2 regions of the Halomonas sp. MES3-P3E genome follow, and region 1 is predicted to be linked to the other one. Evidence: predicted binding sites of a transcription regulator. Region 1 holds the regulator's gene; the other holds the start of a gene.
What was found. The regulator FNR, encoded in region 1, switches genes on or off when oxygen is low (the NO sensors DNR and NnrR bind a similar motif). The targets are predictions, from matches to a motif close to TTGATNTANATCAA.
Positions count from the first base shown of each region.

Region 2: the regulator FNR is predicted to act here: its motif matches at 2,310-2,323, upstream of frdA (fumarate reductase (quinol) flavoprotein subunit).

Region 1 covers NZ_PJBT01000187.1:115,722-131,604, reverse strand. The annotation lists partial or broken gene CXF87_RS17335 (DEAD/DEAH box helicase) at 1-220, shown strand, start outside; gene ttcA (tRNA 2-thiocytidine(32) synthetase TtcA) at 656-1,522, shown strand; partial or broken gene ttcA (tRNA 2-thiocytidine(32) synthetase TtcA) at 1,727-2,434, shown strand; gene fnr (fumarate/nitrate reduction transcriptional regulator Fnr) at 2,427-3,173, opposite strand; gene hemN (oxygen-independent coproporphyrinogen III oxidase) at 3,277-4,716, opposite strand; gene CXF87_RS17310 (sulfite exporter TauE/SafE family protein) at 4,805-5,500, opposite strand; gene ccoS (cbb3-type cytochrome oxidase assembly protein CcoS) at 5,497-5,742, opposite strand; gene CXF87_RS17300 (heavy metal translocating P-type ATPase) at 5,739-8,198, opposite strand; gene CXF87_RS17295 (FixH family protein) at 8,195-8,728, opposite strand; gene ccoG (cytochrome c oxidase accessory protein CcoG) at 8,735-10,174, opposite strand; gene ccoP (cytochrome-c oxidase, cbb3-type subunit III) at 10,324-11,253, opposite strand; gene CXF87_RS17280 (CcoQ/FixQ family Cbb3-type cytochrome c oxidase assembly chaperone) at 11,250-11,474, opposite strand; gene ccoO (cytochrome-c oxidase, cbb3-type subunit II) at 11,478-12,086, opposite strand; gene ccoN (cytochrome-c oxidase, cbb3-type subunit I) at 12,106-13,530, opposite strand; gene CXF87_RS17265 (alpha/beta fold hydrolase) at 13,695-14,450, shown strand; tRNA gene CXF87_RS17260 (tRNA-Val) at 14,521-14,596, shown strand; tRNA gene CXF87_RS17255 (tRNA-Asp) at 14,666-14,742, shown strand; tRNA gene CXF87_RS17250 (tRNA-Asp) at 14,801-14,877, shown strand; tRNA gene CXF87_RS17245 (tRNA-Val) at 14,930-15,005, shown strand; tRNA gene CXF87_RS17240 (tRNA-Asp) at 15,085-15,161, shown strand; gene CXF87_RS17235 (heme-binding protein) at 15,278-15,679, opposite strand; gene glcF (glycolate oxidase subunit GlcF) at 15,766-15,883, opposite strand, start outside.
Region 2 covers NZ_PJBT01000193.1:143,805-159,687, forward strand. The annotation lists gene CXF87_RS21360 (succinate dehydrogenase/fumarate reductase iron-sulfur subunit) at 1-399, opposite strand, end outside; gene frdA (fumarate reductase (quinol) flavoprotein subunit) at 396-2,183, opposite strand; gene CXF87_RS21370 (anion permease) at 2,483-3,952, shown strand; gene menH (2-succinyl-6-hydroxy-2,4-cyclohexadiene-1-carboxylate synthase) at 3,959-4,717, opposite strand; gene menD (2-succinyl-5-enolpyruvyl-6-hydroxy-3-cyclohexene-1-carboxylic-acid synthase) at 4,707-6,443, opposite strand; gene CXF87_RS21385 (isochorismate synthase) at 6,449-7,774, opposite strand; gene CXF87_RS21390 (1,4-dihydroxy-2-naphthoate polyprenyltransferase) at 8,007-8,933, shown strand; gene CXF87_RS21395 (antibiotic biosynthesis monooxygenase family protein) at 8,995-9,297, opposite strand; gene CXF87_RS21400 (cryptochrome/deoxyribodipyrimidine photo-lyase family protein) at 9,428-11,008, shown strand; gene CXF87_RS21405 (restriction endonuclease) at 11,142-12,002, opposite strand; gene CXF87_RS21410 (DUF4145 domain-containing protein) at 12,097-12,756, opposite strand; gene CXF87_RS21415 (MFS transporter) at 13,425-14,630, opposite strand; gene CXF87_RS21420 (heme-dependent oxidative N-demethylase family protein) at 14,704-15,636, opposite strand; gene CXF87_RS21425 (PDR/VanB family oxidoreductase) at 15,766-15,883, opposite strand, start outside.

The DNA.
Region 1 (15,883 bases):
GGATCAATCCACGCTGCAGGCAAAAAAGCTTAATGATCGTCTAACTAAATCCCACGCTGAGCACGCCGATGGCAATACCGAGGGCGCAAAAGAAAGTGAAGATAATCCCCTTTCCGTAAAAGAGCAGAACGGTAAGCGCGAGCTGCAAGTTACTGAGGCTTCATTACTGACGCTGAGCTTTTCTCAATACTACCGGCAGTATCTATTATCGCTAATGTAGTTTTTTCTTTCCATGGCTACCCCCACCCATCTTCAAGGTTCATAAAGTGTACCTTTTGACACGCTTCTATTATCTTTAAAACTCAATGGGTAATAAGTGTCGTTTGGGGTTATAGCTAAGGTTCAAAAGAAAGCCCCATTTTATGATCCAAAATTGAGAATACAGCTCAATGGCGACGATCGGCTACCTCCGAGTCAGCTCTAGCGAACAAAGCACCCAATCTCAACTTAGCGAGATTGCGAATCGACAAAATGTCGAATGTTGGTCATATGCTCATGCATCTGAAGCTTCTGCTAGCTCAGGAATTTGAAACACTCTATCTCCCATCGAATATCTCAATTCATCTGTCGAAAATTTATGCCATCTGATTTAGAATATTGGTTATGAAGATTTTGATTTGTTATTTATTTATAACTTTTATTTTAATGGTGGTTTATGAAGCCTAAAGAAAAGATGGATTTGAACAAGCTTTATAAAAAAATAAGGGCTAACGCTGGGAGAGCTGTTTGTGATTATTCTATGATTGAAGATGGTGACAAAGTAATGGCTGCCATAAGTGGTGGCAAAGATTCATTTGTTATGCTTGATACTCTGTTGTATTTGAAGAGAGTAGCACCGATTAAGTTTGATGTGGTCGCTGTGAATCTCGACCAAAAACAACCCGGTTTTCCGGAGCATGTTCTTCCTGGCTTCTTCAAAAAGAATAATATTGATTATTATATTATAGATAAGGATACATATTCAATTGTTAAAGAGAAAACTCCTGAAGGGAAAACTACTTGTTCACTTTGTTCGAGACTTAGAAGGGGTTCTCTATATGGGTTTGCTGAGGAGATTGGGGCTACAAAAATAGCTCTTGGCCATCACATGGATGACATTGTAGAAACTCTTTTTTTGAATATGTTTTTTAACGGTAAGTTAAAGGCAATGCCTCCTAAGCTGCTAAGTGATGATCGCAGAAATATTGTAATAAGACCGCTTTCTTATTGTCGTGAGAAAGATATTGCTAAGCTGGCATCAATTGTAGAATTTCCAATTATTCCATGTAATCTTTGTGGTTCTCAGGAGAACTTACAAAGACAGAATATAAAAAACATGTTGGCAGGCTGGGAAAAACAAAAAGCGGGTTGTATTGAAAACATATTTAACGGTATCCAGAATGTAAGTCCAAGCCAACTAGCTGACTTAAATCTTTTCGATTTCCACAATCTCGATATCGACAGGTCTAGTAAAGTCATCTCGAACCATACTGGCAGTGTAGATGTTTCTTCGACCAATTTTATAGAAGCAATCAACCTATGATTTTGTAAAGAATACATTGGTGTATCTGGGCTGTCTTTGGTTATATTTTGATCAACTGCATTTGCTTAAAGCTTTTTTTTACAAAAAATGAATTTTTTGTATGGCTTGTGTTTGTTTTCTTTAGAAGAAAGAAAATTAAGTGACTGTATTGTAATGCTTTACTCACTCACTCACTCTTCCTCTTTTAAAAAATTTGGCATATAAGGAAAAGACAGCTATACGATGCTGGAGATTTTGCGCAATTTGCAGCGCAATGCGCCGGTCAATTTCTCACTGGTGGCGGTCAATCTGGATCAAAAACAGCCCGGTTTTCCCGAGCACGTGCTGCCTGCGTATCTGGATAAGCAGGGCGTGGAATATCACATTGTCGAGCGTGATACTTATTCGGTGGTGAAAGAAAAAACGCCAGAAGGTAAAACGACTTGTGCGCTCTGTTCACGCCTGCGCCGCGGTTCGCTGTACGGGTTTGCTGAAGAGATTGGCGCCAATAAAATCGCCCTGGGCCACCACCGCGAAGATATCCTTGAAACGCTGTTTCTCAATATGTTCTTTGGCGGCAACTTAAAAGCGATGCCGCCTAAGCTGCTTTCTGATGATGGTAAAAATATCGTCATTCGGCCGCTGGCTTACTGCAAAGAGGCGGATATTGCCGAGTTTTCACGGATGATGGAATTTCCGATTATTCCCTGCAATCTATGCGGTTCGCAGCCCAATATGCAGCGCCAGGTCGTCAAAGAGATGCTCGCTGAGTGGGACAAAAAATTCCCCGGCCGTCTGGAAAGCATGTTTAAGGCGGTAACTAATATTGCGCCTTCCCAGCTGGCGGATCGCAGCCTGTTTGATTTTGAAGGGCTAGAAGCCAAACAGGCAGAGCTATTGGCCGGGCGCATTCAGGCATTTAACGTCAGTTAACCGTTTGCTGCTCCTCTTCGGCGAGGGTGATTAAGCGCTGCATATCAAGAATATTGACCTCTCGCCCGGACACCGCCACTACGCTCTGCTGCTGAAAGCGGCTTAAAATACGGCTGACGGTTTCCACCGCTAAACCCAAATAGTTGCCGATATCGGCCCTGGGCATGGAAAGGCGGAAACTGTAGGGCGAGTAGCCACGGCGACGAAAACGATCCGAAAGTGTTATTAAAAAGCTCGCTAGCCGCTGGTCGGCAGTTTTACGTGACAGCAGGCGCATCATGCGCCGGTCATCGCGTAACTCTTTGCTCATGCTGCGATACAGTTGGCCACGCAGTTCGGGCAACTCCTCTGAGAGTGAGTCCAAGCGATCAAAGGGAATCTCGCAAACGGTGGTCGTTTCCAGGGCAATTACACTTCCTGGGTAGTGCTCCTCATCAATCCCGTCCAACCCCACTAGTTCGCTCGGGAGGTAGAAATTGGTCAGTTGTTCGCTGCCGTTTCCCTCTGATGTGACTTGTTTCAAACTGCCCGAACGTACCGCATAAACGCTGGTAAAAGTATCGCCTTGGCGAAATAGTGGCTCGCCTTTTTTCAGCGGTGCGCGACGACGAATAATGGCATCGAACTGGCCCATATCGTCTATCTCAAGGGCAAGTGGCAAGCATAGTGAGCTCAAGCTGCAGGTTTGGCAGCGAGCTTCATGGAGTAGCGAGCGTCGGCGGCTCATGGGTTCCAACATGCATAACTCCTTGAGTAGCGTCGTGAGTGGCAGGTAATCATTACGCCGTGCTGAGGTAGGCTTCTCTTAGTATGGAAGCTTCATTTCGTTAGCGATAGCTTGTTTACACAATCTTTGAGTAGTGCTTGCCTGATTGCTGCGGCAGGTGAGCATCAAACGCCATGGCTAAGTGACGAATCAGCAGCCGTCCCATGGGCGTCGCGCTAAGCTGGTCGCCGCTGCGCGTCAGCAGGCCATCTCGCTCGGCGCCCTGTAAGTGCTCAAGCGCTTGCGCAAAGTAACGCGGGGCATCAATGTTCCAGCGTTGACCGATGGCGGCCAGATCAATGCGCATATCACACATTAGTCGCTCAATAACGTCCCGGCGGATCAGGTCATCGTCACTTAAGCGCAGCCCACGTACGGTTGCCAATTGGCCTTGATCCAGCGCTGCTTCATAGCGGGCCAGATCGCTAGGGTTCTGTGCATAGACGTCATCGACGCGAGAAATCGCCGACACGCCAAGCCCGATTAAGTCGCACTGGGCGTGACTGGAGTAGCCTTGAAAGTTGCGCTGGAGCGAGCCTTCGCGCTGGGCGATCGCCAAGCTGTCATCAGGACGAGCAAAGTGATCCATGCCGATGTGCACATAACCGGCCGCGGTGAGCATCTCAATCGTGGTGCGCAGAATCGCCAGCTTCTCTTCGCTGCCCGGCAGGTCATCGATGTTAATCCGCCGCTGGGGGGCAAAGCGCTCGGGCATGTGGGCGTAGTTAAACACAGAAAGCCGTGCGGGATTTAACTCGATCACTTGGCGCAGGGTGTCTGCAAAGCTTTTTTCAGTCTGAAAGGGTAAGCCGTATATTAAATCGAGATTGAGCGAACGAAAGCCCAGCCGGTGTGCTTCATCCATCAGCGTCTCGGTGAGTACCCGTGGCTGAATACGGTTAATGGCTTTCTGCACCAGCGGGCTTAAGTCCTGCACGCCTAAACTGATGCGATTGAAACCGAGCGACTGCAGGTGGCGCAGCGTAAATACGTCCGCTTCGCGAGGGTCGATTTCAATCGCGTAATCGCGATCAGACGCGGACGAGAGACCAAAGCGCGCGTCCAGGCGATCAATCAAGTCGCCCATCTGGTTCAAGTTAAGAAACGTCGGTGTTCCGCCACCCCAGTGCAACTGCTTCACCGGTCGTGTGGTATCCAGGTGGCGAGCGGTCAGCACCATTTCACGGTCAAGCCGGGATAGGTACGGCTCGGCCAGGGCGGTGTTCTTGGTGGCGATTTTATTACACGCGCAGTAAAAGCAAATTTTGCGGCAGAAGGGGATATGCACATACAGCGAAAGAGGACGTTGGCTGGCATTGCTGCGCTCTAACGCCTGAGTCAAATCGCTCGGGGTAAATTGGTCGTGAAACGACAACGCCGTGGGGTAGGACGTATAGCGCGGGCCGCTGGTGTCGTAACGGCGCAGCAAGGCTTCATCCCATTTTTTCTGCTCCGGTGCTGCCCCGGCCATGGTTGAAGTCATCGTAGAAGAAGCCGCGAGGGCATGAACGGGCATGAAGTGACGCTCCGGCGTTAAAAGTGGCGTTAAAGCTTTGATGCCAGCCTAACGCGCGGCGCCGATATAAATATTGAGCCATGTCATGTTAATGAAGGTTGTGTGCTGTGAGTGTCCACAGCTGCCACAGCGCAAAAGCAATGATCGTCAGCGCGGCCACGCTGCGCGTTGCCGGGTGACGAATCAGGTGGCTTAACTGGCGCGCGGCAAGCCCGGTGGCCAGCAGCGCAGGTAGCGTGCCCAGTCCAAAGGCGCCCATCAATAGTGCGCCCTGGAGCGGGTCGGCAATTGCTAAGCTCCAGGCCAGCATGGAGTAGACCAGCCCACAGGGCAGCCAACCCCATATCGCCCCCAGCGCAAAGGCTTGGGGTAAATGAACTACGGGCATTAAACGTCGCCCTACCGGCTCGATAAAGCGCCATAGGCGGCGGCCTATCGCTTCAACTTTAAGCAGCCCTTTCCACCAGTTGGCGATATACAGCGCCATCAGGATCAGCATCAGCGCCGCAAACACTTGTAGCAGCATTCGCGCCGTGGCAGAGAGGGAAAATAGCGTGCCTAGTAGGGCTACCAGCGCGCCTGCGCTCATGTAGCTAGTGATGCGACCTGCGTTATAGCTGAGCAGCAAGCCACCCATACGCGCCGGATGACGCATGCTGGGGGGCACTGCAAAAGTGAGCGCGCTCATAATGCCACCACACATGCCAATGCAATGGGCGCCGCCCATCAAACCAAACACGAACGCCGCCAGCAGTGGCGGCAGGTCAAGGCCGGTTGGATTCATGGCCGGGGCTCTTGGTCGTCGGGTGAGTGTGTGTCGGAGGGGGCAGCAGGGCGGTGCTTGGTCTGCTGCCGCTGGCGTCGCTGTTCGGGGTTGAGGTCATTCTCATCTTCATCAAACAAAATGCGGTGCGCCGGGCCTTCCAAGTCGTCGAACTGATCATTTTTCACCGCCCAGAAAAATGCCCAGACGGCGAGGCCCAGCAGAATCAGTGAAAGCGGAATGAGTAGATACAGAATCGTCATGCGGTTACCGGTGTTGAAGCGCTTGGCGAAGAGGCGGGCGGCGTCGTACGCCAGCGTGACAGCCGCAGCGCGTTACCCACCACCACTAGCGAGCTGAGCGACATACCAATGGCCGCCATCCAGGGTGGCACCAGCCCCATGGCCGCCAGCGGCAGCGCCGAAAAGTTGTAGCATACTGACCAGATCATGTTCTGGCGCATGATACGCCGGGTCGCGCGGGAAATCTCGATAGCCTCAAAAATCCGCATCAGGCGTGGGCTGAGCAGCACCGCGTCGGCGCGGGTGCGGGCTAAGTCCGTCGCACCGTTCATGGCAATTGCCACATCAGCACCGGCTAACACCGGCACGTCGTTGATGCCGTCACCAATCATCACCACGGTTTCGCCAGCGGCTTGAAGCTCTTTCATCCGGGCCAGTTTGCCTTCTGGGCTGGTGCCTGCGTGCCACGTCGTTATGTTGAGTTGGTTGGCCAGGCTCTCCACAGCATCGACGGTATCACCGGAGAGCAGCTCCACGGTTAGCCCCTGGGCCTGTAGGGCTTTGATCGTGGCAGCAGCGTCATCACGAATGCCATCATGAAGACCAAACCAGGCGCGGGGTTCGCCGTTTTCGCTCAGCAGCAGCCATTGCCCCCTGGCGGGTGCCGAAATGGGTTCTCCAGTGGAAAATTCTGGTTTGCCCAGCTTCCAGCGCGCGCCGTTTAGCGTGCCCTCTAGTCCTTGACCGGTATGGCTATGAATATCTTTTGCCTGAAGCGTTGCATCCCGAAACGGACGAAAGGCGCGGGCGATAGGGTGTTCTGAGTGGGCTTCGAGCGCCGCGGCAATCGCCTGGGCACGCTCGGCGGTTAATTCGCCGAACGGTTTGGTCTGGGTCAGGTGCATCTCGCCGCGGGTGAGCGTGCCGGTTTTGTCAAAGATTACTCGGGTTACGTTGGAGAGCGTCTCCATGGCATCGGCACGGGTGATCAACACGCCGCGCTTGCGCAGTTGACCATGGCCTGCGGTCAGGGCCGCGGGGGTGGCCAGCGCCAGCGCACAAGGGCAGGTCACGACCAGCACCGAAAGTAGTACCCAGAGCATCCGCGAGGGGTCGATAAACCACCAGGCGATGGTGACGCAGGCGGTTACCACTAACAGGCGGAGCACAAATAGGTGGGCCATGCGTGCTGCCATCTGGGCCAGCCGCGGGCGGCTGGCAAAGGCGCGGTCGGTGAGATCGACAATGCCCGCCACTCGGGCATCGCGCCCGGCGTGGGTAACACGGATCACCAGCGGATTTTCCATGTTCTGGCTACCGCCGGTAATGCTGTCGCCCACCCGGCGGGTGACCGGCAGGTATTCGCCGGTCAGCATGGATTCATCCAGGCTCGATTCTCCCTCCTCAATCACGCCATCGGCAGGCACGCCGTGGCCGGGCTTGATCAGGACTCGATCATCCGGGGCGAGTTCGCTCGCGGGTAGAATGCGTTCGCTGCCGTCGCTTTCCAGCCGCGTGGCCGAGATCGGCAGCACGCCACTCAGCACATTGCCGCTATGCCCACTACGGCGCCTGGCTCGGCCTTCCACGTAGCGCCCAAACAGCAAGAAAAAGGTGAACATGGCGACCGAGTCAAAATAGACCTCGCCGACGTTAAACAGCACCGCATAGCTGCTGGCAAGATAAGCCCCACCGATCGCCAGCGATACTGGCACATCCATACCCAATACACCGGTGCGCAGGTCTCGCAGGGCATTACGAAAGAACGGCTGGGCGGAAAAAAATACTACCGGCGTTGCTAAGGCAAACGAGAGCCAGTGGAACAGCGCGTAGAAATCGTCGCTGATTTCACCGGGACCGGAGACATAAATGGGGATCGAGAACATCATCACCTGCATCATGCCTACTGCAGCGATGATCAATCGACGCACGTTCATGCGCTCTTCATGCTGCATGCGTGCTTGGGCTTGATCCGGTTCGTAAGGCTGAGCGTCGTAGCCAATTGCAGCCAGTTCGGCTAGTAGTTGCGAGAGTTTAAGCTGCTGCGGGTCCCAGCTCACGCGCAGTCGGTGGTGGGTTAAATTCACCGCGCTGGTGGTAATTCCCTCCAACGCATTCAGGCGGTGTTCAATCAGCCACGCACAGGCGGCGCAGGTAATGCCTTCAATGGCGAGGGTGGCTTTGACATTGCCCTCATCACCATCAGGGTGAACAAACTGCGCTTGCAGGCCGGGATCATCAAATACCGACCACGTGTCCGCTTTGGCGGCTTGGCGTTCATCGGGGCGTTCGGGAAGTTCGGTTCGGTAGCGGTAGTAGCTCTCTAGCCCGCCATCGACAATGGCATGAGCCACCGCTTCGCAGCCGGGGCAGCAGAGCGGGTGGGTGTGGTCATCCAGGGTAATCGTCCAGGGTGCCGCAGCGGGCACCGGGTTACCGCAGTGGTAGCAGTCAGAGGCAGGCACGGCGTTGCTCATTCGCTTTCTGGACGCCCTCCTGGCAATAGCGCGACGCTATTTTCATTAGGGAACGTCGCTTCACCCGTCAGACGCCAGTCGGCATCTTCTAGTGCGGGCTGAATCTGTAGGTACCAGCGGTAGCGCAGGTTGTCAGGGCCCTGGGTGATATAGCGGCCGTCACGGACATGCTCCAGTATGAACGATTGATCACGGTCATCCTCGGTAGGGAAGATGAGGTCCAGATAGAGCTTGTCGGGACGCGCATCGCCGCTTAAATCAACCACGATGTCGCTGGTCATCGGATCAAGACGTAGCTCGGCGCTTAAGTTCAGAGTGCGCGCCTGCTCCTGCTTGGCAAGTACCATATTAATGGCTTTGCCATGCTCGTAGTAATCCTCTTGCACTACCATGCCATCAAAACTTTTAACTGACATAACGGCAAAGGTTATGCTGAACATAATGGATGAGAGCAGAATGCCGATTAGAAACCATGGCCAAAACTGCTTGTACCAGGGGATCACCTTCTCGCTAGAGGGTAGGGATGACATCGTCGTTTATCTCCTAATATCGCCCAGGAAGCGGGCATCCCGCTCAAGGCGAATACGTTCGTCTTGCTGAGCCTGCAGTGTGAATACAATGTCGTGACTGGGTTGCTGTAGTTCGTCAGGGCTAGCGGTCACTGTAACGACTTCTAAGCGCGACTCACCCGCAGGCACGTCAATCATATTGCTATCTAAGGCTAAACTGGGCAGCCCGGAAACGCTCAGCTGGTAAGTGTGATCCTGGTCATCAAGGTTACGAATGGTCAGGGTAAACACATTACTAATCAGGCCGTCGCGGGTCGTTTGGTAAAGTTGGGTGCGCTCGCGCTCAGCGTCAAAGTTAAGTGGCATGCGGTCATTAATCGCCCAGGCAAAAGTGCCTATCATTAGCACCAATGCGGCAAAGTAGCCTAGCAGGCGAGGGCGCATGATATGGCTCTTTTTGCCCTCAAGCGCGTTTTCGGTAGTGTAGCGTATCAGCCCCCGCGGGTAGCCCATTTTGTCCATTACGCTGTCGCAGGCGTCGATGCAGGCGGCGCAGGTGATGCACTCATACTGCAGTCCGTCACGGATATCGATACCGGTAGGGCATACCTGAACGCAAAGATCGCAATTGATACAGTCGCCGTATCCTGCTTCACGGGCCTCTAGATGGCTCAGGCTTTTAGGGCGATGGCCACGGGGTTCACCACGGGACTCATCGTAGGAGACAATCAGTGTGTCACGGTCAAACATCACCGATTGAAAACGGGCATAGGGGCACATATAAATGCACACCTGTTCACGCAGCCAACCCGCGTTCAGGTAAGTGAATACCAGGAAAAAGCCCACCCAGAAGTAGGACCAGCCATGGGCTTCAAGGGTGGGGAGCTCTGTCACTAAATCACGAATTGGCGTGAAGTAACCCACAAAGGTGATGCCGGTAGCGAGCGCTATCAATAGCCAAGCAGTGTGCTTAGCAGTTTTTCGCCAAGCCTTATCCGCCGTCATCGGTTGATTGTCGAGCTTGATACGCCGATTGCGCGAGCCTTCGATGCGGTGTTCAAGCCAGATAAACAGAAAGGTCCAAACGCTTTGCGGGCAGGTATAACCACACCACACCCGGCCCGCAAAAACGGTAATAAAAAACAGCCCAAAAGCACAAATGATCAACAGCCACGATAGCAGTATGAACTCCTGCGGATAGAACGTGGCGGTAAAGATATGGAATTCGCGATTAGGCAGATCGAACAGAATGAGGGGCCGGTTGCCAACATTGATCCAGGGCAATAGGAAAAACATCAGCATTAACGCCCAGTTAGTACTGCGGCGTAGTTTCTGGAAAATACCTTTAATTTCTCGCACATAAATGTGACGCCGTTTGGCGTACATTTCCTGAGTAACCGGTTGTTGTGGAGGCGTGTGATGCCCCACCGGATTCGGCGTGACGTCTTGGGTTGGTATCTTTTCCATGGCGGTATTCCCGGCTCAGAAGGCAGGAGAGGTAGCACCCCCAGTCTCATGAAGGCGAGTGCATGGTCAATATTGTATCGGGTTGTGCATAAAGAAAGGGTGCGGTTTGAGGCCGCACCCTTTCTTGGCGAGTATGGCTGAGCAGTTAATCAGTCCGCTAAGCGCAGGCTATACACGTAGGCGGCGACCAGGTGAACACGCTCTTCACCAATATAAGCCGCTTGCGCTGGCATATGACCGTTACGGCCATTGCGTAGCGTTTGACGGATGGAGTCACCTACTTCTTGGCCGGGCGCCAAGTAGAGCCAGGTATTGTCGGTCAAGTTAGGCGCGCCGAGGGCTGTATTACCCGTGCCGCTTGGGCCGTGGCAAGCCGCACAGACTGCTGTGAAAGTGCTTTCGCCCTGTTCAGCTTGTGCCTCGTCATGCGCTTCATCAGACAGTGAGAGCACGTATTGAGACAGGTTCTCAATATTGTTTTGCCCCAGCTGCTGCCAGGAAGGCATCAGACCGTTACGGCCATTCGTCAGCGTTTGAACGATATTGTCGGGCTCTCCGCCGTACAGCCAGTCGTCGTCGGTCAGGTTGGGGAAGCCGTAACCGCCCTGAGCGTTGGAACCGTGACACACCGCGCAGTTGTTTTGGTAGATACGTTCAGCAACCTGCATCGCCTCGGGATCTTCGGCAAGCTCAGGAATGGGCACTTCCTGATACTGGGCAAAAATCGGTGTGAAACGCTCTTCGGCCTGAGCGACTTCCTCTTCCCACTGGCCCTCTTGCGACCAGCCCAGTATCCCCGCGTAGTTGCCCAAGCCGGGATAAAACACCAGGTAGCCCAGTGCAAAGACCACCGTCAAGACGAATAGCTGAAACCACCACTTTGGCAGTGGGTTGTCATACTCTTCGATGCCATCGGCGGCATGGCCCGTGGTTTCAACGTTACCGTCCGCGTCAGGCGTTTTATCGGTGCGGCGGTTGGCCAGTAGTATCCATACGCTCAGCGCGATCGTGCCCAGCGTAATGATAATGATCCAGGCGCTCCAGAAGCCGGATAGGGAGTCACCCCATAGATTGTTCATAACTTCTTATCTCCCCTGTCGTCGCGGGAATGCGCTTCGCTGTCGCGTTCACGCGAAGCGTGCTTGTCACTGGTCGGTAGCTCATCGTCGTCGGCAAAGGGCAAATTAGCCGCTTCGTCGAAATCTGGCTTGCGTCGCTTGGAGTACGCCCAGAGGGCGATGCCAATAAACGCGAAAATCAAGATTAGCGTGATGAGACCGCGAAAAGTTCCCGTATCCATAACTTAGCGAGTGCCCTCGAGCACGGTTCCCAGCTGCTGTAGGTACGCGACCAGGGCAGTGATTTCCTGAGTACCGCGAACATCGTCAGTTGCGTTGGCAATATCTTCGTCGGTGTACGGCACGCCTAGCTGGCGCAGGGTGCGCATTTTAGCGGGAGTAGCGTCACCATCGAGGGTATTTTCAAACAGCCAGGGGTAAGCCGGCATAACCGATTCAGGGACTACATCTCGGGGATTGTAGAGGTGAGCACGGTGCCAGTCGTCGCTATAGCGGCCGCCAACACGCGCCAGATCTGGCCCGGTACGCTTGGAACCCCATAGGAAGTTGTGCTCGTAAACCTGCTCACCTGCCACATTGTAGTGGCCGTAGCGCTCGGTCTCCGCGCGGAACGGACGCACCATTTGCGAGTGACAGCCCACGCAGCCCTCGCGGCGGTAGATGTCACGGCCTTCCAGCTCCAGAGCAGACAGCGGCTCCAGGCCTTCAACCGGCTCGGTGGTCTGCTTCTGGAAAAACAGCGGCACCACCTCAGCCAAGCCGCCGAAACTGATCACGACAAGGATCAACACGGCAAGCAGGCCAACGTTTTTTTCGACAATCTCGTGTTTCATTGGTCTCAACTTCCCCGGTTTAGGCAGCTTGTGGCGCTGAATGGCTGATAGCCTCACGACGTTTAACGGTCATGTACACATTGAACGCCATGATCAGCATACCGGTGACCCAGAAGAGGCCGCCGATTAAGCGAACAAAGTAGCCCGGCCCGCTGGCTTCAACGGATTCAACGAAGGTGTACATCAAGGTGCCGTCAGGGTTGATCGCACGCCACATCAGGCCCTGCAGAATACCGTTTACCCACATGGAGGCGATATACAGCACGGTACCGATCGTGGCCAGCCAGAAGTGCACGGCGATCAGGTTGACCGAGTACATTTCAGTGCGACCGAATACGCGCGGGATCAGGTGGTACATTGAGCCGATAGTGATCATCGCTACCCAGCCGAGCGCACCGGAGTGAACGTGGCCAATGGTCCAGTCCGTGTAGTGCGACAGCGCGTTGACCGTTTTAATGGCCATCATCGGGCCTTCAAACGTCGACATGCCGTAGAACGATAGGGCCACTACCAAGAAGCGCAGTGTCGGATCCGTGCGCAGCTTATGCCAGGCGCCTGACAAGGTCATCATGCCGTTGATCATGCCGCCCCAAGAGGGCGCCAACAGGATGATCGACATGATCATGCCCAGCGACTGTGCCCAGTTCGGCAGCGCCGTGTAGTGCAGGTGGTGCGGACCTGCCCACATGTAAATCATGATCAGCGCCCAGAAGTGGACGATGGAAAGACGGTAAGAGTAGATCGGTCGCTCAGCCTGCTTCGGCACGAAATAGTACATCATGCCCAGGAAGCCAGCGGTCAGGAAAAAGCCTACCGCGTTATGGCCGTACCACCACTGCACCATGGCATCCACCGCACCAGCGTAGATCGAGGTGGAGTACATTGGGGTAACCGGGATCGCCGCGTTGTTGACGATATGCAGCACTGCAACGGTTAAAATAAACGCCGCAAAGAACCAGTTCGCCACATAAATATGCGACGTGGTGCGCTTTTTAATCGTCATCAGGAACACGATGGCATAGCTGATCCAAACGACTGCAATCAATATATTGATCGGCCACTCTAGCTCAGCGTACTCCTTGGTCGTGGTGTAGCCCATGGGGAGCGACACGATCGCTGAGATAATAACGGCTTGCCAGCCCCAGAACGTAAAGGCCGCCAGCCTGTCCGAGAATAGCCGTGTCTGGCACGTTCGTTGGACAACGTAATAGGACGTTGCAAAGAGCGCTGAGCCACCAAAGGCGAAGATAACGGCGTTAGTATGTAACGGACGCAGGCGCCCGAAGCTAGTCCAAGGTAGGCCGAGGTTCAGCTGCGGCCAGACCAGTTGGGAGGCAAGGATAACGCCAAGCGCCATACCTACGATGCCCCACACAACGGTCATAATCGCGAACTGCCGAACCACCTTGTAATTGTAGGTCGGGTGTTCCAATGCTGTGCTCATTTCATGTTCCCATCGAACGCGGTTAGGGGGTAACCCGTGGCATTTTGCACGGATGCGGCCACCCGCTTGATGATGCAGGTCAAGATCCGACGAGGATTCTAGCGCAGCCGAGGCTTAAGCTGAACATGCCAATAGGTTAATCATTGAATTATTAGGAGCGGTGCATGTCACATTACGCTTTGTCTGACTATATTTCGCTAACGCCAGACGCATTAAACGAAGAGACTCATCTCGACTCAAACGGCTGTTATCTGGTGCAGGGCATGGGGCCGTTGGCGGTTCATGGTGAGGCCAAGATAGGACGCTTGCTGTTTGCCCATGGCGCTGGCGCCGGCCAGCAGTCCGCTTTCATGCGTCAATTTGTCACCTCTTTGGCTGGGCGGGGCATACAAGTTCTATGTATTGATTTCCCCTATATGCAGCAAATGCAGGAAACCGGCAAGCGACGCCCACCGCCGCCGATCGCGCAGACGCTTGCCCAGTTTGCCGAGTGGTATGCGCTACTTGATTCCCTGTTTGACGGGCCGCTGTGGGTTGGGGGGAAATCAATGGGCGGCCGCGTGGCGACGCTGTTAGCCAGTCAACAACCGTGCCCTGGTGTCGTGGTGGCCGGTTACCCGTTTCATCCCACCAAAGTGCCGGAAAAGCTTCGTTTGGAACACTGGCCGACGATTACTTGCCCCATGCTAGTGATACAAGGCGAGCGAGATCCTTTCGGTACTCAGGAGGAGGTCACAAGCTATACGCTGCCCGCTAATGCACAGCTGGCTTGGCTGAAAGATGGCGATCACGATTTCAAGCCACGGCGCTCTTCTGGGCTAACGCAAACGTTTTTGATTGACGAAGCCACCCAGGTTGCGGCATCCTTCGTCCGCGTTCACAGCCAAGGCTTGAAAGAAGAGGGCAACGCGCTAGCTTAAAAGCAGTTTTTAAGCGCAGCATGTTGACATTGAAACAACCTTCTGTAGAATGCAGCGCCACGTGACCAGCGGGTGGTTAGCTCAGTTGGGAGAGCACCAGCCTTACAAGCTGGGGGTCACTGGTTCGAACCCAGTACCACCCACCATATTTAGTAATCGCTAAAATGGTTGGAATCGTGAAGTAAAAAGTAAGATTAAGCTTTGATGTGCATAACGGACCGGTAGTTCAGTCGGTTAGAATGCCGGCCTGTCACGCCGGAGGTCGCGAGTTCGAGTCTCGTCCGGTCCGCCAACATCAAATCAGTATCTGCTTTATGAGCAAGTAGCATTAAAGTACGTTATCGCTATTCGGACCGGTAGTTCAGTCGGTTAGAATGCCGGCCTGTCACGCCGGAGGTCGCGAGTTCGAGTCTCGTCCGGTCCGCCACGATAACTGCTAAGCAAGGTTGATAAGTGCCTGTAGGACTTATTAGCAGATTGGGTGGTTAGCTCAGTTGGGAGAGCACCAGCCTTACAAGCTGGGGGTCACTGGTTCGAACCCAGTACCACCCACCATCGCCTACCATTTAAAGCGCCTCTGAACCGCTGCAAATGCTATGCATACGATGGTTGTAGTAGTAATGCGCCTTAACGTGGACCGGTAGTTCAGTCGGTTAGAATGCCGGCCTGTCACGCCGGAGGTCGCGAGTTCGAGTCTCGTCCGGTCCGCCATTAAGCGTTTAGATTGAAAATGTAATATCGGCATCAGCCGAACGAATTCCAAAAAAAGCCCGGATCATTGATCCGGGCTTTTTTATTGCGTGCAGCCCGTAGGCTGCACGCTAGCCTTAGCCGATAGCGCTGACACCCGCTTTGGCAACTTGTACGTCCTGGTCGGGTTTAACGCCGGAAATGCCCACGGCACCCACCACATGGCCATCCACTGTGATCGGCACGCCACCTGAAAGTAGACCCTGCAGCGGCGCAGAAATAAACGCTGTACGGCCGCCGTTAATCATCTCTTCAAATACCTGGGTCTCTTTACGACCTAGCGCTGCGCTGCGCGCTTTTTGCGTGGCAACATCGGCACTGAAAGGGGCGGCACCATCTAAGCGGCGCAGGCCCAATAAGTGGCCGCCGTCGTCGGTTACTGCGATAGTGACCGGCCAGTTATTGCTGTCGGCTTCTTTTTGCGCCGCGTCTAATACATTGATGACATCGGCTTGAGCGAGGATGGCTTTTGTTTGCATGGTGTAATCCTTTTTAAGGCAGGGAGTGAGTCGCCGCGCTATTAAGTAGCAGCGCGGCGGTAGGGGTTAAAGAGTAACCACTAGCGCTAGGGAAGTGCCGCATCGACGATTTCAACCCAGTGGCGCACCGGCGTACGGTTGGCGCCAGCCAAGTGGGTTTGACAGCCGATATTGGCAGTGACAATCATCTCTGGATTACCGGCC
Region 2 (15,883 bases), on a different contig from region 1:
CGCCGCCAGATGCTCCAGGAATATCTCCATATCCACCACCAGATCCCGCTGCACGGGGAAGTGGGCCAGCGGTTCAATGCGAATATCGCCCTCGTAATCGCGCAGGAAGGTTTTGCAGCCGAGCTTGGGAATGCCGTTCACCATGACCCCGCAGGAGCCGCAAATCGCCATCCGGCAGGACCAGCGGTAGCTCAAGGTGCTATCGAGCTGCTCTTTAATATGGTTGAGGGCATCCAGCAGGGATGTGCTGTCATCCACCGGTAAGTCGTACGCCTGCCAGTAGGACTCCGTCGAATTATCCGGCAGGTAGCGTTTGACGCTGATGTGCTTGGTACTTATGTTTTTAGTACTGATGTTATTAGTGCTAACACGCTTGGCAGTGATTTGATCGGTGTTCATGCTTTACTCCCCTTACCCGCATCGCCATAAGCCCGTTCAGCGGGGGCAGAAAACCGCACATCAACGTCCTGCCAGCGCAACTCAGCATGAGCATCGCCTTGATAGAACACCTGGCTGTGTTTGAGGTAGTTAACGTCATCACGTTTCTGCATACCTTCATCCAAGCGCTGGTGGGCGCCACGGGATTCACGGCGCTCCAGCGCCCCCAAACAAGAGGCTTCGGCAATATCCAGGCCACACTCTAGCTCAAGACACTCAAGCAACTCGGTATTGAAGACCTTGCTGGTATCGTTAACGCGAACCCTATTAAAGCGCTCACGTAGCTGGCGCATGGTAGCCAGCGAATGGCGCATACCCTCTTCGGTGCGGTAAATCCCACAGCCGTTCTCCATGGCTTGTACCATGGCGTGCTTGAGTGCTACCCAGTTCTCTGCACCCCCGGTTCCATCACAGAGCCGCAGCAGTTTAGCTTGTTGGCGATCGCCCTGGGCTTCCAACAGGCGCTCATCGGCCCACTCGGTTTGTGCTGCGCGCTTGCTTGCTTGTTCACCGGCTAAGCGACCAAACACCAGCAGCTCTGTCAACGAGTTGGAGCCCAGGCGGTTGGCACCGTGCAAACCGACAGAAGCACACTCCCCGGCGGCGTAGAGCCCGGCGATTGAGGTTTCGCACTTAGGATCGGTTTCAATACCGCCCATGGTGTAGTGCACCGCCGGGCGAATGGGAATCGGCTCTTTAACAGGGTCGACGTTGATGTAGGCTTTCGCCAGCTCGCAGATAAACGGCAGACGTTCCAGAATGGTCTTTTCGCCTAAATGACGCAGGTCGAGATAGACCACATCGCTGTCGCCAAACTTGCCGGTGCGGCCCGCCTGCTGCTCCTGCCAAAATGCCTGGGAAAGTTTGTCCCGTGGCCCCAGTTCCATGTACTTGTTTTCCGGCTTGCCCAGCGGAGTTTCCGGGCCCAGGCCGTAATCCTGCAGGTAACGATAGCCATCCTTATTGAGCAGAATGCCACCTTCGCCTCGGCACGCTTCGGTAATCAAAATGCCAGAACCGGGCAGGCCGGTGGGGTGGTACTGGACGAACTCCATATCCCGCAGCGCCACACCGTGACGATAGGCCATCGCCATGCCGTCACCAGTGACAATGCCCGCATTGGTATTGAAGCGGAACAAGCGCCCAGCGCCACCAGTGGCGAGCACCACCGCCTTTGCGCGCAGCAGGGTCAGTTCACCGGTGGCAATTTGAAGCGCAATCACGCCGATCACAGCGCCCTCGTGAACGGCCAGGTCGAGTACGAAGTACTCATCGAAACGCTCGATTTCAGGATATTTGAGTGAGGTCTGAAACAGCGTGTGGAGCATATGGAAGCCGGTTTTGTCAGCCGCGAACCAGGTGCGGGCCGTTTTCATGCCGCCAAAGCGGCGCACCTGCACTTGGCCATCGTCTTTTCGGCTCCAGGGGCAGCCCCATCGCTCCATCTGCACCAGTTCTTGATAAGCATGATGGACAAAGTAGTCGGCCACACCCTGTTCCACCAGCCAATCGCCGCCTGACACCGTGTCATCAAAATGTGCCTGATGCGAGTCTTCGGGGCTGGTAACCGCGGCAGCGCCACCTTCAGCAGCCACAGTATGCGAGCGCATGGGATAAACCTTGGACAGCAGCGCAATTCGTTGAGGGGTCTTGTGCTCCTTAGCGTGTTCAGCGGCACCAATAGCAGCGCGTAAGCCTGCTCCCCCACCACCCACAATAACGATATCGAAATCTCGCTGCTGCATGACAATCCCTTCCGTTCGCTAGGTTCAAAGGCCGCAAATGCGACGCTCTTCGAGGCCCTATCCTGGATTGAAACTACCATACCCCTGGTCAGCAAAATTTTTATTGCGCATTGGTCTAAAGAACTATTGACCCGCGTCAAGAAAAGTACAAACCAGGGTGGTGTTAAGCCGATATTAGGGCCATAACATCCTGGCTCTAATTTACTTCGCTCTCTGACGCTGTGCTTCTCTTACCGCTGCGCTTGGCAGAGATCCCCCTGTAAAAACGTTTACTATTAAACATAGAAGAGAGCGGCCGCATGAACAGCAATGCTCAATCCTCACCGCGATGGAAACTATTAGCACCGCTAGCCGTTACTATTATCATCGCGCTGATACCCACTCCCCCGGGGCTAGCGCCTCATGCGTGGTACTTCTTCGCTATTTTCCTGGGCTGTGTTGTGGGCCTGATTCTTGAACCATTACCAGGCGCAGTGGTGGGGCTGATCGGCGTTACCCTGGTGGCACTTCTTTCCAGATGGGTGCTGTTCTCTCCCGAGCAACTAGCGACCGAAGGATTTAATGCCGCGGGCCAAGCCTTTTCGTGGGCGGTCTCGGGCTTTACCAACTCCACTGTGTGGCTGATTTTCGGCGCTTTTATGTTTGCCCTGGGGTACGAAAAAACCGGCCTGGGCAGACGGATATCGCTCTGGCTGGTCAAGGCAATGGGGAAACGCACCTTGACCCTTGGCTACGCGGTGATGATTGCCGATGGCATTTTGGCCCCCTTTACGCCCTCCAACACCGCCCGTAGCGGGGGCACAATCTACCCCGTCATTCGCAACCTGCCGCCGCTTTACGATTCACTGCCTAACGACCCCAGCATGAAGCGCATGGGCAGCTTTTTGATGTGGACGGCGCTAGCCTCTACCTGTGTGACCAGCTCACTCTTTTTGACCGCCCTTGCACCTAACTTACTGGCCATCGCGCTAACCGAAAGCGCCACCGGCATTCAGATTAACTGGGGGCAGTGGTTTATGGCGGTAGCGCCAGTGGGCATTCTGCTGCTGCTCCTAGTGCCACTGCTGAGCTACTGGCTATGCGCGCCCGAAGTAAAAGCGGGTCATGAAATTTCCGACTGGGCGGGTGAGGAGTTAACCAAGCTGGGGGCACTGACCCGCCATGAAATAATGCTGGTCATTATGGTGGTCACTGCCCTGCTACTATGGATTTTTGCCGGCGACATTATCTCTGGGTCATTAGTAGGACTCGTAGTGATCTGTGGCATGTTGTTAACCGGCATTGTGACCTGGAGCGATATTCTCGATAACCGAGCAGCCTGGAATACCTTTGTATGGTTTGCCACCCTGGTGGCGCTAGCGGGAGGGCTGAGCCTAGTGGGGTTTGTTAACTGGTTTGGCGGCATGGTTGGCGGACAGATAAGCCACTTCGACCCGCTGATGGCGATGGTGGCGCTGGTGGTCATCTTCTATCTATTGCACTACTTCTTTGCCAGCGTGACGGCACATGTCACCGCCCTGCTACCGGTAATTCTGGCAGCGGCATCAGGCATTGCCGGGCTGGATATGCAGATGTTTATCCTGCTACTACTGCCCACACTTGGCTTTATGGGCATTCTCACGCCCTACGGCACAGGGCCAAGCCCGGTTTACTACGGCAGCGGCTACCTGCCCAGCGCACTCTTTTGGCGTCTAGGGGCGATCTTCGGACTGCTATTCCTGGTGGTTTGGTTGGTGATCGGCCTGCCCTGGTTAATGCTGATCAGCTGATAAACATTAGCCTAGCGTGCGATACCAGGCATTGAGCGGCTGAGCGATCATCTTTGGTTGCTCAGCATGAAGATTGTGGCCCCCTTCCAGCGTGATATGGCGCAGGCGCGGGGCCATCGTTGCTAGATGAGACGCCAGAGTGTGGAACTTGATGTCTCGCTGCCCCGAAAAGTAGCTCACTGGAAGCGTGGTATTTTCCAACCACGACCATAGTGACGGCTGATGACCCAAGGAAGTTGACCGCAGCATGTTAGCGATGGCTGACCCACGGTTCACTAGACGGCGCTGAATCTGCCGACTGCGCTGGCCCTCGGTAAGATCGGCGAATACAGGCTGCTGATACCAGTCGGCAAGCACATCCTCTAATGGCTCCTGCTCGAAGCGTGTTGCCCAGCGTTCATCGTGAGCAATTCGGGCAAAACGCTCACTGGCGGGCAGCCCTGGGTGAGCGCTCTCCAGCCAGAGCGCTTCCAGCCCCGGTGGCTGGCGGCTGGCGTGGTAAAGCGCCAAACGCCCGCCCAGGGAGTAGCCCAGCAGGCAGTAACGGCTAACACCTCGATCTATCAATGTGTCACAAAGCCAGTGATGAAACGCCTCAAACGAGGCTACCCGTACCCGGTGGTTCTGGCCGTGCCCTGGCAAGTCCAGCGCCAGACAATCTACCCCATCCAAGCCAGCACTCACATCCGCCCAGTCGTGGCGGTTGCCCAGCAGGCCATGCAGCATAATAAGGGTGGGCGACTGCGTCTGCGGTTTACTGCTCACGCGGCTCCCCTCGAATCTCTTCACCCAGATCCTTGAGATCATCAGCTACCTGCTGATGGGGTACGTTCACCTCGATCAACGTAACGCCCGCCTGCAATGCCTGGGTGTAGTCCGCCGAGAAGTCATCCAATGAGTTGGGCGCGAAGTAGCTAAGCCCAAACATCTTCGCCGCATGCTCGAAGCGCAAGCCATGGGGCTGGCGGTAATAGCGCTCCAGCAATTCGCCCTCTTTAGGCACCGGCAGCATATGGAAAATACTGCCGCCATCGTTATTGAGGATAATCACCACCAGGGGCTGGGAGGCCTGCTTTAAAAGCGCCAAACTGTTGAGATCATGTAGTGCACTGGTATCCCCCAGCACGATAGTCGTGGGTTCCGAGCATGTGCAGCTGAAGCCATAGGCCGTCGCGATCAGGCCATCGATACCCGACGCGCCACGATTAGCCAATACTCGCAGCGGCGTTTGGCGATGCGTACCCAGCATATTCATTAGCCGCGCGGGCAGGCTGTTGCCTATAAACAGCTGCCCTACTGCCAACTGTGCTAAAAGGTGGCAAACACCCAGTTCTGAGAATGCCGCACAACGCTCTTCCACAAGCAGGCTGGTATGTCGTTGAAGGCTCTCCAACTGATGCCAAGGCGATTGTTCGGAGTGCGTTGGCAAATCAGCGATAAAGTCGGCAGGCGAGCATATCAAACGGCGCTTAACGCAGTAGTCAGGATCCAGCCGCTGGGGTAGCGGATCAACCAACCAGACATCCTGCCAGGGCTGCTGGGCAATAAATTGGCTTAACCGCTTGGAGATTAACCGGCCGCCAAACTGCAGCAATACCCCGGCTTTAGCGAGCTCAGCGCTGAAACGCTCATCATGCAGCGCTAGATCAAAGTGAATCAGGTTGTGAGTGTCAAACCGAACCTGGCTCTGTATGTCGGCCAGCAGCGGCCAGCCGAGTTGCTTGGATAGCTCAATAGCATGCTGCGCCTGATGGGCATCATCAACACTGCCTACAACAATCAGGCCCCGCTGCTGGGCAAACGTTTTCCACTCGTTGTTAAGTGCTGGAACCGCAGGACTGGATGACCAATAACTCCACGGTTTTAAAGTCGTCAGCCAATCCCCCAGCGGGGCAAGATAGTCACTGGCATCCACCAGGCAACTGCCGGGATAAAGCGGTTCGCGATAACGGCAGTTAATGTGGATGGGCCCAGGCGTACGGCGTTGCTGGTCAACAGCTTGGTCAAGCGTGCTGAGTAGAAACGCTGCTTTGATCTCAGCATCTGGCGGCGGCAAGTCATGGTGAACAATAGTGTGGCGGGAGAAAATATCCCGCTGATCAATCGCCTGATTGCTGCCGTTATCCAGCAGTTCAATGGGGCGGTCGGCAGAGAGCACAATGAGCGGCACGCCGAGCAGTTTGGCTTCCACTACCGCCGGATAAAGGTTGGCTACAGCGGTGCCTGAGGTAGTGATAATAACGACCGGGCGCTGACTGCCCCGGGCAATACCCAGCGCCATAAACCCCAGCCCGCGCTCATCAAAGTGGCAATGGCAGCGTAGGCCGGCATGTTCGCTGGCGGCCATTGTTAAAGGCGATGAGCGCGAGCCCGGTGCCAGCACCACATCGCGCACACCTAAGCGGTAGAGTTCTTCCAGCGTCAGCGCAGCCCACACATGATTAAAGGTGGCGTGTTGGATGGCAAAACCGGTAGATACAGGTGCTGTCATATGCATTATCCCATCCCTAGTAGCGACATAATGCCAGCGATTTTCGTATCCAGTTCGCGCCACTCCTCGTCCGGTTGGGAGCCTGCCACAATGCCTGCACCGGCATAGAGTCGAATCGCTTCCGGGCCGATATGGGCGCAGCGAATGGTTACTGCTAGCTCGCTGCTGGCGTGGCTGATTTTGCCGAAGACGCCCGCGTACCAGCCGCGTTGATGACTCTCATGATGGCGAATAAATGCCAACGCAGATTCACGGGGAACGCCACCTACCGCCGGGGTAGGCGGTAGCACTGAAAGCAGTTGCTGGTCGGTGACGTCTCGGTGCAACTCGGCGTGAATCAGACGGCGGATATGCTGCACCGAGCACAGCTTAACAATATGCGCCTCGCTCATCTGGACTTGAGCAGAAAGTGGCTCAAGCTGGGTCAAAAGCTGCTGATAGACACACTGGTTTTCCAGGCTATTTTTCTTATCGGCCAGCAGTTCATCGGCAAGCGCTTGATCTTGTTGGGCATTCCGCCCACGGCGCGTGGTACCCGCCAGCGCCTCAGTCATTAAATGCCTGCCTTTACGCTTGTAGAGCCGTTCCGGCGGGCAGCCGATAAACGCCTCATGCGGTGTCAATTGAACGCCAAAGTGAAAACAGTCGGCGGCTCCGGCCTGCCAGCGTGCCAGCAACGCCCAGGGGTTGGGCGTTTCAGTTGTCGTCAGGCAGGTCTCCCGGGAGAGCACTACTTTGGGGGTGTGACTCAGATGGTCGGGATGAGTGACCCGCTCTACACACGCCGCCCACTCTTTCTGCGCAGGATGATCTTCACGCTGATAAACATGCGGCAGCAAGCAAGGCAGCGGCTGCTCCTCTTCCAGGGCAGCCAAGCAGACACGAGCCTGGACTATCTCGGCCTCTGGGCAGCGATCATCAAAGCGCAGATTGAGTGATAGCGTCGCACCAGCTTGCTGTCGCCTAAGCTCTATACGCGGCAGCAAAAAGTGACAGCCAGGAAAGTGCTGCCACCCAGGCGAATCAGGGTCAAAGGCCATACCACCAAAGTAATCCGGCTGCTCGCCGCCAATACCTGCCAGCGCGGCTAGGTCAGCCTGAAGCGCCACCAGCGAATCAAACGCTTTAACAGCCCCCAGCGTCACATGCTCGACGGCGTCCGCATCACGTGATTTCCAGTAAATGTGAGGTAACACGCTTTGCACGTTTAGCCACCCTATCAAGCTATCTACCTGGCAAGGGGTATTAAGGCGAACAAACCCCTTTTTAGCGGTTTCACCAAGCGTATCAAGCTGGTGCTTAAGTGCTTCAATAGGGCCGGTGGGGTACATAAATAACCTTTTAGGTAAGCGTTGCTAACGCCTCATATTTGTATTGTCTAAATAACCCGCCAATTCTCACGTAGACTAAAGGTGTATGGAGTATTCGCAGTGTGGCGTAAAGCGATGAGTTTTTTTTGACTTAGATCTGCTTTTCAGCAATTAATCATACATACTTGCATGTTTCTTACTGCTGCGCTTTACCCGTTTTTTACCCGCGAATAGTTAACAGGATATCGACGTAATGGAACCACTCGCTAAGCAGCGTCAACGCCAGGCTTGGCTACTCGCAGCCCGCCCCCGCACCTTACCACTGGCGTGCGCTTCTATTCTGCTGGGCAGCGGACTGGCGGCAACAACCCAGGCCTTTAATCCTGCCGTGCTGCTGCTTGCCCTGTTAACGGCTATTGCGCTGCAAGTGCTCTCAAATCTAGCTAACGACTATGGTGATGCGGCCTCGGGTGCTGACGACGAGCAGCGTATCGGCCCTGTGCGTGCAGTCTCCTCTGGCCTACTGAGCCCCCAAGCAATGCGCAAGGGAATGGTGATAACCGCGCTTGCTGCCACGCTGCTGGGGCTACTCTTACTGGTGACCGCCTTTGGCAACCAGTGGGGCGAGATTCTCACCTTCGTGCTGCTAGGGGCGGCCTCTTTATTGGCTGCAGTGACCTATACCGTTGGGCTAGGTGGCACGCCCTATGGTTATCGGGGGCTGGGGGACGTTGCGGTCTTTATTTTTTTCGGGCTACTGGGGGTAATAGGCACTTACTACCTTCATGTACAGCAGCTAAGTTGGCTACCGTTTCTACCCGCGGCGGCGTGTGGGTTGCTGGCAACCGCCGTACTCAATGTCAATAACGTGCGCGATATCGAAAGCGATGCGCGTAACGGCAAGATCACCCTGGCAGTGCGGCTGGGCCGCGCTAACGCTATTAGGTATCACTGGTCGCTGCTGGGATTGGCGCTGGCACTCACTCTAATCTATTTGGTTGCTCTGCCGGTGCCGTGGGTGGGATGGAGCTGCCTGCTGGTGGCTAAGCCGCTAATTGATGCCGCCAAAACCTTAAGCCATACCCGTGATGGCGAGATTCTAACCGGCATGCTGAAGAAAACCGCTATCTCGACGCTGCTTTACAGCGTGCTGCTGTCTATTGGCTTAGTATTGTTTTAGTTCCCCCTAACAGCGGGGCTACCACCCCGCTGCCAGTCGACTAACGTTAGCGATCTGAGCCTTACAGCACGACTTCATAACCTTCAAACTTGGGCGGGCCAAGGTAGATACCTTCCGGCGCTTTAGCATTGGCATGCGCTTTGCGGAACGCGTCTGACTTGGTCCAGTCGCGGAAGGCCGTTTCCGACTCCCAAACGCTGTGGGAGATAAACACGGTGTGGTCTTCCTGACTTTCACCCTGCAGCATCTTGAATTGCTTGAAGCCCGGCACTTCATCCAGGTGAGAGTCACGGTTGCGCCACACCTCTAAAAAGTCCTCTTCACGGCCTGGGGCAATCCGAAAACGGTTCATGGCGATATACATGGTGACGCTCCTGTTGGAAGGGTGCTGCTGAATGGATTACGCAAATGCTGGCTTGATGGTAACGTCCTGGTGTGATGACGAACAGGTATAGCGACGAATAGCCCTCAACCGCCAGGTATCGGTCTTGTTAATGACTAAGGCACCCCTCCAGGTCGTTTGGTTCAAACGCGACTTACGCATTCACGACCATTTACCGCTGGCTAACGCCGCCGCGGCAGGCACCGTGTTGCCACTCTTCGCCATCGAGCCCGGCCAGTGGCAGGCGCCAGACAGCGCCCTGCGCCACTGGCAGTTTGCCGCTGACTCGCTTATCGATCTATCAAGCGCCCTGGAAACCCTCGGCCTGCCGCTGTGTATTTGGCAGGGCGATATCGTTGATGGTTTGAACGCCCTCAAAACGCACTATGGCGAGCTGGTGCTTCACTCCCACGAAGAGACCGGCAACGCCTGGAGCTTTGCCCGCGACCTTAGCGTCAAAGCGTGGTGCCAGCAGCACGACACGCCCTGGCATGAAGCGCGCCAGCACGGCGTCGTGCGTGGTTTAACCTCCAGAGTGGCCGACCGTAACGCCTGGGAAAAACAGTGGGAAACGTTAATGACGGCACCCACCGCCACTGCCCCGCAAAACGCCCAGGCGGCTGAGGGTTGGCAAGCCTTTCACCACATTGACGCCGAACAGCTTCACGGCCTGACCCTAGGATTTGATACCACGCCCTGCCCCGAGCGCCAGCCCGGCGGCCGCAGCGAAGGCCGCGCAATATGGCGCAGCTTTATAAGCCAGCGCGGGCGGCGCTATCGCGGCTCGCTTTCCAAACCGCTGCTGGCCTGGGAATTTGGCTCACGGCTTTCCCCACACTTGGCCTGGGGCACGCTCTCCATGCGCGAAGTGGTGCAGTCGCTGCGTCGCCAGCGGAAAAAGCATGAGGAAGACACACCGTGGTCACGTTCGCTGCGCGCCTTCGCTTCCCGGCTTCACTGGCACTGCCACTTTATTCAAAAGCTGGAAAGTGAGCCCAGCATCGAGCATCAAACGCTACACCCGGCGCTGCGCGGTCTACGGGAGCGCGACCCGGAACATCCCAACCTGATTGCCTGGAAGCAAGGCCAAACCGGCGTGCCGCTGGTAGATGCCTGTATGCGCAGCTTGATCGCCACTGGCTGGATCAACTTTCGCATGCGCGCCATGCTGATCTCCCACGCCACCTTTGGCCTGGGACTGCACTGGTACGAACCTGCCCTGCACTTGGCGCGGCTATTTACCGACTTCGAGCCCGGCATTCACTACCCCCAGGTGCAGATGCAAGCAGGCGCCACCGGCACCAATGCACTGCGAGTGTATAACCCCATCAAACAGGCGGAGGATAACGACCCCAGCGGTGAGTTTGTCGCCCGCTGGGTGCCAGAATTAACCGCCCTGCCGCTAGAGTGGCGCGCCAAGCCGTGGGCACTACCCGAAAGCCTGCAAAAAAGGTTCGGCTTTCAGCCCGGTGATCACTACCCGCTGCCCAACGACTTTGAGTGTGAGGCGCGCCACTGGAAGAAGATGCTATATGAGCTTCGCCGCACCCCAGATGCCAGAGAAGCCAGCCAAGCGATTGTGGATAAACTCGCCAGCCAGCGCCGACCGCTCGCTGAGCGCGCTAAAAAAGCAAAACCCGCCAATCGTCAGCAGCTTTCGCTGTTTGACAATGGCAGGGTGGGGGATGGATAGCGGTTGTGCTTCATATAATACGTCTGTTGAGGCCACTCGGTGCCGGACGTATTATATTTGACGCTGCCAGCAGTGGAGGCGAAGCCGCAGCGGAAAAGCTTTCTGTGCTTGGCCTAGTTAGGCTTGCTCACATTTAGATAAACAGCTCACGGACAGGAATAAAAGGTTTACCTGTTTCTGCCGCTCGCCGAACTTTTGCCTCCAAAACATCTACCACAGACAGCCTTCGTCTAAGCATTTCTGACAAATCAAAACCATCCATGCACACAATCCGTTTCCCCTTACCGAAAGCCTGAAGTCCGTCGCTGGAAAAGCCACTATTACTCAAAAATAAACCTCGGGACCAGGACGCCTTCTGGCTTAACTTACCTTCAAAAGTGTGTAGATCTGCGGCTCCAGTCGGAGCATTTTGCCACTTTGCTTCCAATAGGTAAGTTTCTTTATTTAATACAAAGCTGCCATCTATTTGCTCGCCGATGAGACGAAACGAAGAGCGTGCAGAAAGTCCGTATGCATCAAACAGGTCTTTAAGGAACCTTTCGAAGGCGAATCCACGACTCTGTGGCGTTATATCAGCCAGTTCAATCAGTTGGGAGAAGATGCGTTGGCTCAGATTTTCATCAATTTGGACTCGCACTTTTTCAGCATTTGGCTGAGCCACAGGTTCACTATTTCCTCCCAGCCTTCGGATAATTTGCTTTAGAAGTTTTTCGGCAGAATTTGGAATAGGTTCATCTGAATAGATTTCCCAACCTTCGAGCAGACCGTTCAAAAACAGCAGGACTTGTTCATCCGGTGCCAGCCGCCAAAACGAACGTGTTCTGTGAGCTTTTGAGCCCGATTCTTGGTCATAGGAAGAGTCGTAAATCGAAACACCGACAACTTCTCTGAAAAAATCATCGAAAGTACGATTTGAAAAACCAAGCACGTAGCCACTCGACATGCCGAGTTCACGCTCTAACTTCTGCTTTTCTATGAGACTGAGACTACTCATTCATTGTGCCTAACGCCGCTATCAATTGCGGGAAAAAGTGTAGTGAGTGAAACGCTAGAAGCATTTTGGCGTCAATTGCATAGCTTTTTTAAGATCAGTCTATGTGTGAAGCTATAAACTGTTCAATTGAAGTCAACATTTTCTCTACATCGCTTTTACTAAATTCTTCAGTATTACCATGAGCAGCGCTATTTCTAATTCCAGCAAACGCTGTTATATGCTTTTGAACTATTTTGGTATATGTGCCTGCCTTGGTTAGATCTGCATTCATTTTATCCATCTTCCCATGAGCAATACCCTCTCGGTCACAGAGCTCTCGAAGTGCCGTCTCTAAAACGACACCACCAATAACCGCAGCGGCGACATAGTAACCGCTCTTTAATAGTTCGTAAGCTTGTTCGAGTTCGGTATCAAAGACTTCCGCTTGTACAATTGCTTTGTAGGATGATAGATAACCGCCATCAAAATCTTCTTTTGTGGCCAAGAACACCGCCTTTAACGCTTTAAACTTGGTTAAACTACCACTCCATGAACTATCTTCTTCTGCTTTTGAGAACTCTTTATAGTGTTCGGAATTTTCGCCACCAACTTTGACCATAAGATTTTTTACTTTGACCCTCCATTCCAGAAACACATCGGAATCGACATTATCAGAACGCCCAAACATTTCAGAATGAGATGTCTTATGAGTAGCAGCCACTTTTTCAGCTTGGGCCTCAAGCTCTATGAATCTTTTTGAAATCTTTTTATCCAAAACTTCTACCCCTATAATATAAGAAGCCTAAAGGTATCCTAAAGGTATTAAAAAGCGTGTTCTATGATTGGGTGATCGCGCCAGCATGATTGTCCGAAAAATGAAGCCTGCCACAACCCCCTCAAGTCTTTGATTTTTTATATTTATTATTTTCCATCAGGCTGCATATCAAAATTCCGCACTTTTACTGCATTTCCCAACGCCTAAGCTTTGAGCTATCACCTACCAAACTCAGCTTAGCACAAGGGAATGAGAGCGACTTACGATCTTAGCATTAGGCTTTCAACGCCCATAAAAATCCCGCCCAACGCCAACAGCTTTCACTGTTTGACGATGGGCGGGCTTCGTAGTGCTTAAACGATATTAGCTAAGCGCTTCCAGAGACTGCTCAATAATGCTCAGGCCCTCTTCCAACACCGCAGACGACACCGTTAGCGGTACCAGAATGCGGATGCTGTTGCCTAGAAGCTGCCTTCACCCTGCACCGGTTCAATCTCAATGGCCGCCGTAAGATGCGCGGGGCGATACTGGTTTTGAATAGCGTGCGAATGACATCCAAAAACGTTTCTTCGCTAATGCTATGCTAGGAGCTTACTTAAAATCTTTTCAAAGACTGGGCCAAGGTGAAGGAACAAATCACTGCACTACACCTTGGCTTAGGGACGATGCTATAGAGCCGCCACTGATACTGAGGGGGCAGGCTCACGCCGGACGCTGGCTAGCGGCGGGATTACTAACAATAGAGTCAATACTACTGTTACACCAATTCCCCACGCTGCCAGACTAAATCCACCAAGGGAAATCAGGCCACCTGAGATAGCTGGCCCTACTGCCAAGCCCAGGCTAAGGAAACTGCCTGCCGCAGCAGCCACACGCCCCTCACGATCAAGTTCTGCCGCCAGGCCAGTCAGATAGCTAAGTGCATAAAAGTAGGTGAGACAGATAGTCATCACACCTGCGGTATAGAGAGTCATAGAATACTCACCAAGCACATAGCTAAGGCTAGTAGCGCCAGTAAGTAGAATCGCCAGAATGACTGGCATGCTCATACCAAAGCGCTTGCCGATCATCGCTGCAATGATAGGTCCGAGTAAACCGACAAATGCTTGAAGTGATAACAGCACGCCCAGCTCTTCACCACTGTATCCAACCGTTGTACCTATGCGCTCGACGAATGCCCAGCCCATGGTGTCACGTGCCTGAAAGACAAACATGGCCAGCATCATGCAGACCGCAGGCAAACTTAACAGAATGTTATTTTTGCCTTTACTGGTGCCTTTCGCCAATAAATGGCGTTCGGCTACCGGCGCTTTTTGGGCTAACATTGGTGTGGTTAACAGCATAATAGCCATGGTCGCGGCCATAGCGTAATACAGGCCAGATAGACCAAACTGAGCCATAACCTTGGCGTACCCCAGCATCACTACTATCATCAGCAATACTGAAAGTATGTTCATATGTGCGGCAACACGGTTCGGGTTCTTAGCGCTAGAGACGGATGCGTTGCCGCAAGCCAGTGCTAGACCGGCACCCAGGCCAGCAAAGCAGCGAACTGCTGCCAAGACATATATGTTCTCGATGTTGGCGCTCGCTATATTCGCAAAAATGGCCAATATGATTCCGAATATAGTCAAGGTACGCCTAGGTGCATGACCCATAAAGGGAGCGATTACCAGCGAAGCCAACATAGTGAATCCAAACTCTGCTGACATCAGCAAACCTGCCTGTGCTTCATTGAGCTGCAGGTCAAGCATGATGGCGCTTATTAAAAAGGGTAAGGCCCATAGACCCAGTAAACCGACACCATAGGCTGCACCGGCAGCTGAGAAAACCAGACTCCAGCTTTCGGGTAAGAAGTTGCGCATTGTTTTCATAAGTGTTCCCTGTGATTAAGCACGTCGATGGGGAAAAACGCGCCAGAATTGTTACGCATTTGATACTTCTGTGTTATTGCTGACTCTCGTCGACCGGCGTGCCATCATCGTATTGGGACAACCAGGAGACCATGGCGTCCCGGTAGCGGGTAAAACCTTTGTAATCAACCAATTCCTGGTCCAAATCACGGATTACACGGTGCATACGCTTGGCCCATTGCGGAGCGTATTCGGCCAGTTCCTCAAGGCTGACTAGGTACGTACGCACTGGGAACAACACCGCATTGCTGCGCGGCAAGCGATGCAATGGCTGCAGCTCGATACGTAGGTTTACTAGCTTACCTGCATTTTCCGCTGTCACCTCGGTGCGCTCAGGCGCCCAATCCGGAAGGGTTTCGGCTGACGTTTCAAGGCGAGGATTAACGGTGACAGACCAGTTAGTGCGACGAACCGGGTGGTCTGAGCGCAGTCGAAGCAGAAACTTCAATGCCCTTTCCAGAATGCCCATTTCATGTAGCTTGGGGACTGGCCCGTGAAACTCCATGAAGCTCATGCCTAAATTGAAACGCAGTGAATAATCCGCTCGCTGCGTGGCCATGCCAGCCCCCATGACTAAAGTTTCGTCACGCTCTTCAAGGAGAATGAACTCGCCTTGAGCTTGGCGGGTGATGTATTCCATAGGATCCATAGGCAGGGTACTTGTGTCCCCGAAGGTGAAAGTATCATCAATATTCAGAGGACGATTGATCCAGTGCCATTGGCTACCGCTCTTCTCCAGAGTGAAATGCTCCGGGAAATCGCGCGAATACGATTCCATTAATAGCTCAAGCAAATCCCACTGAGCCTCCATCATGTGTGGCAGAGCTGAGTAGTGGACGCCCGGCTGAGCATCAAGTGTCTGTGCACGGTGGTGGCATTCCGAGATGTAATGTTCGTCAATGTCGAATTGAGCTCGGAGTGCACCAGTGCCGGAAGGGACATGGGGCTCGACGTTCATCGAGTACATATACTGATCTTCTGGATATGGAAAGGGCAAGCGCAGAACCGCCTCGCGGCTATTCTTGTAAGTATGGTTCGAGGCTTGATCGGCATAGGTCTCGATCGGCTTGAATACAGTCATCTTGTTTTTCTCCTGTTAGAGGTCTACGACCAGACGGCTACAATTAGCCCGAGATACGCAAGGCATAAACTTACGCTTGCTGAGTTTGTCTTCCTCGCTGAGCCAGTCGTCGCGGTGATCCAGTTCGCCTTCG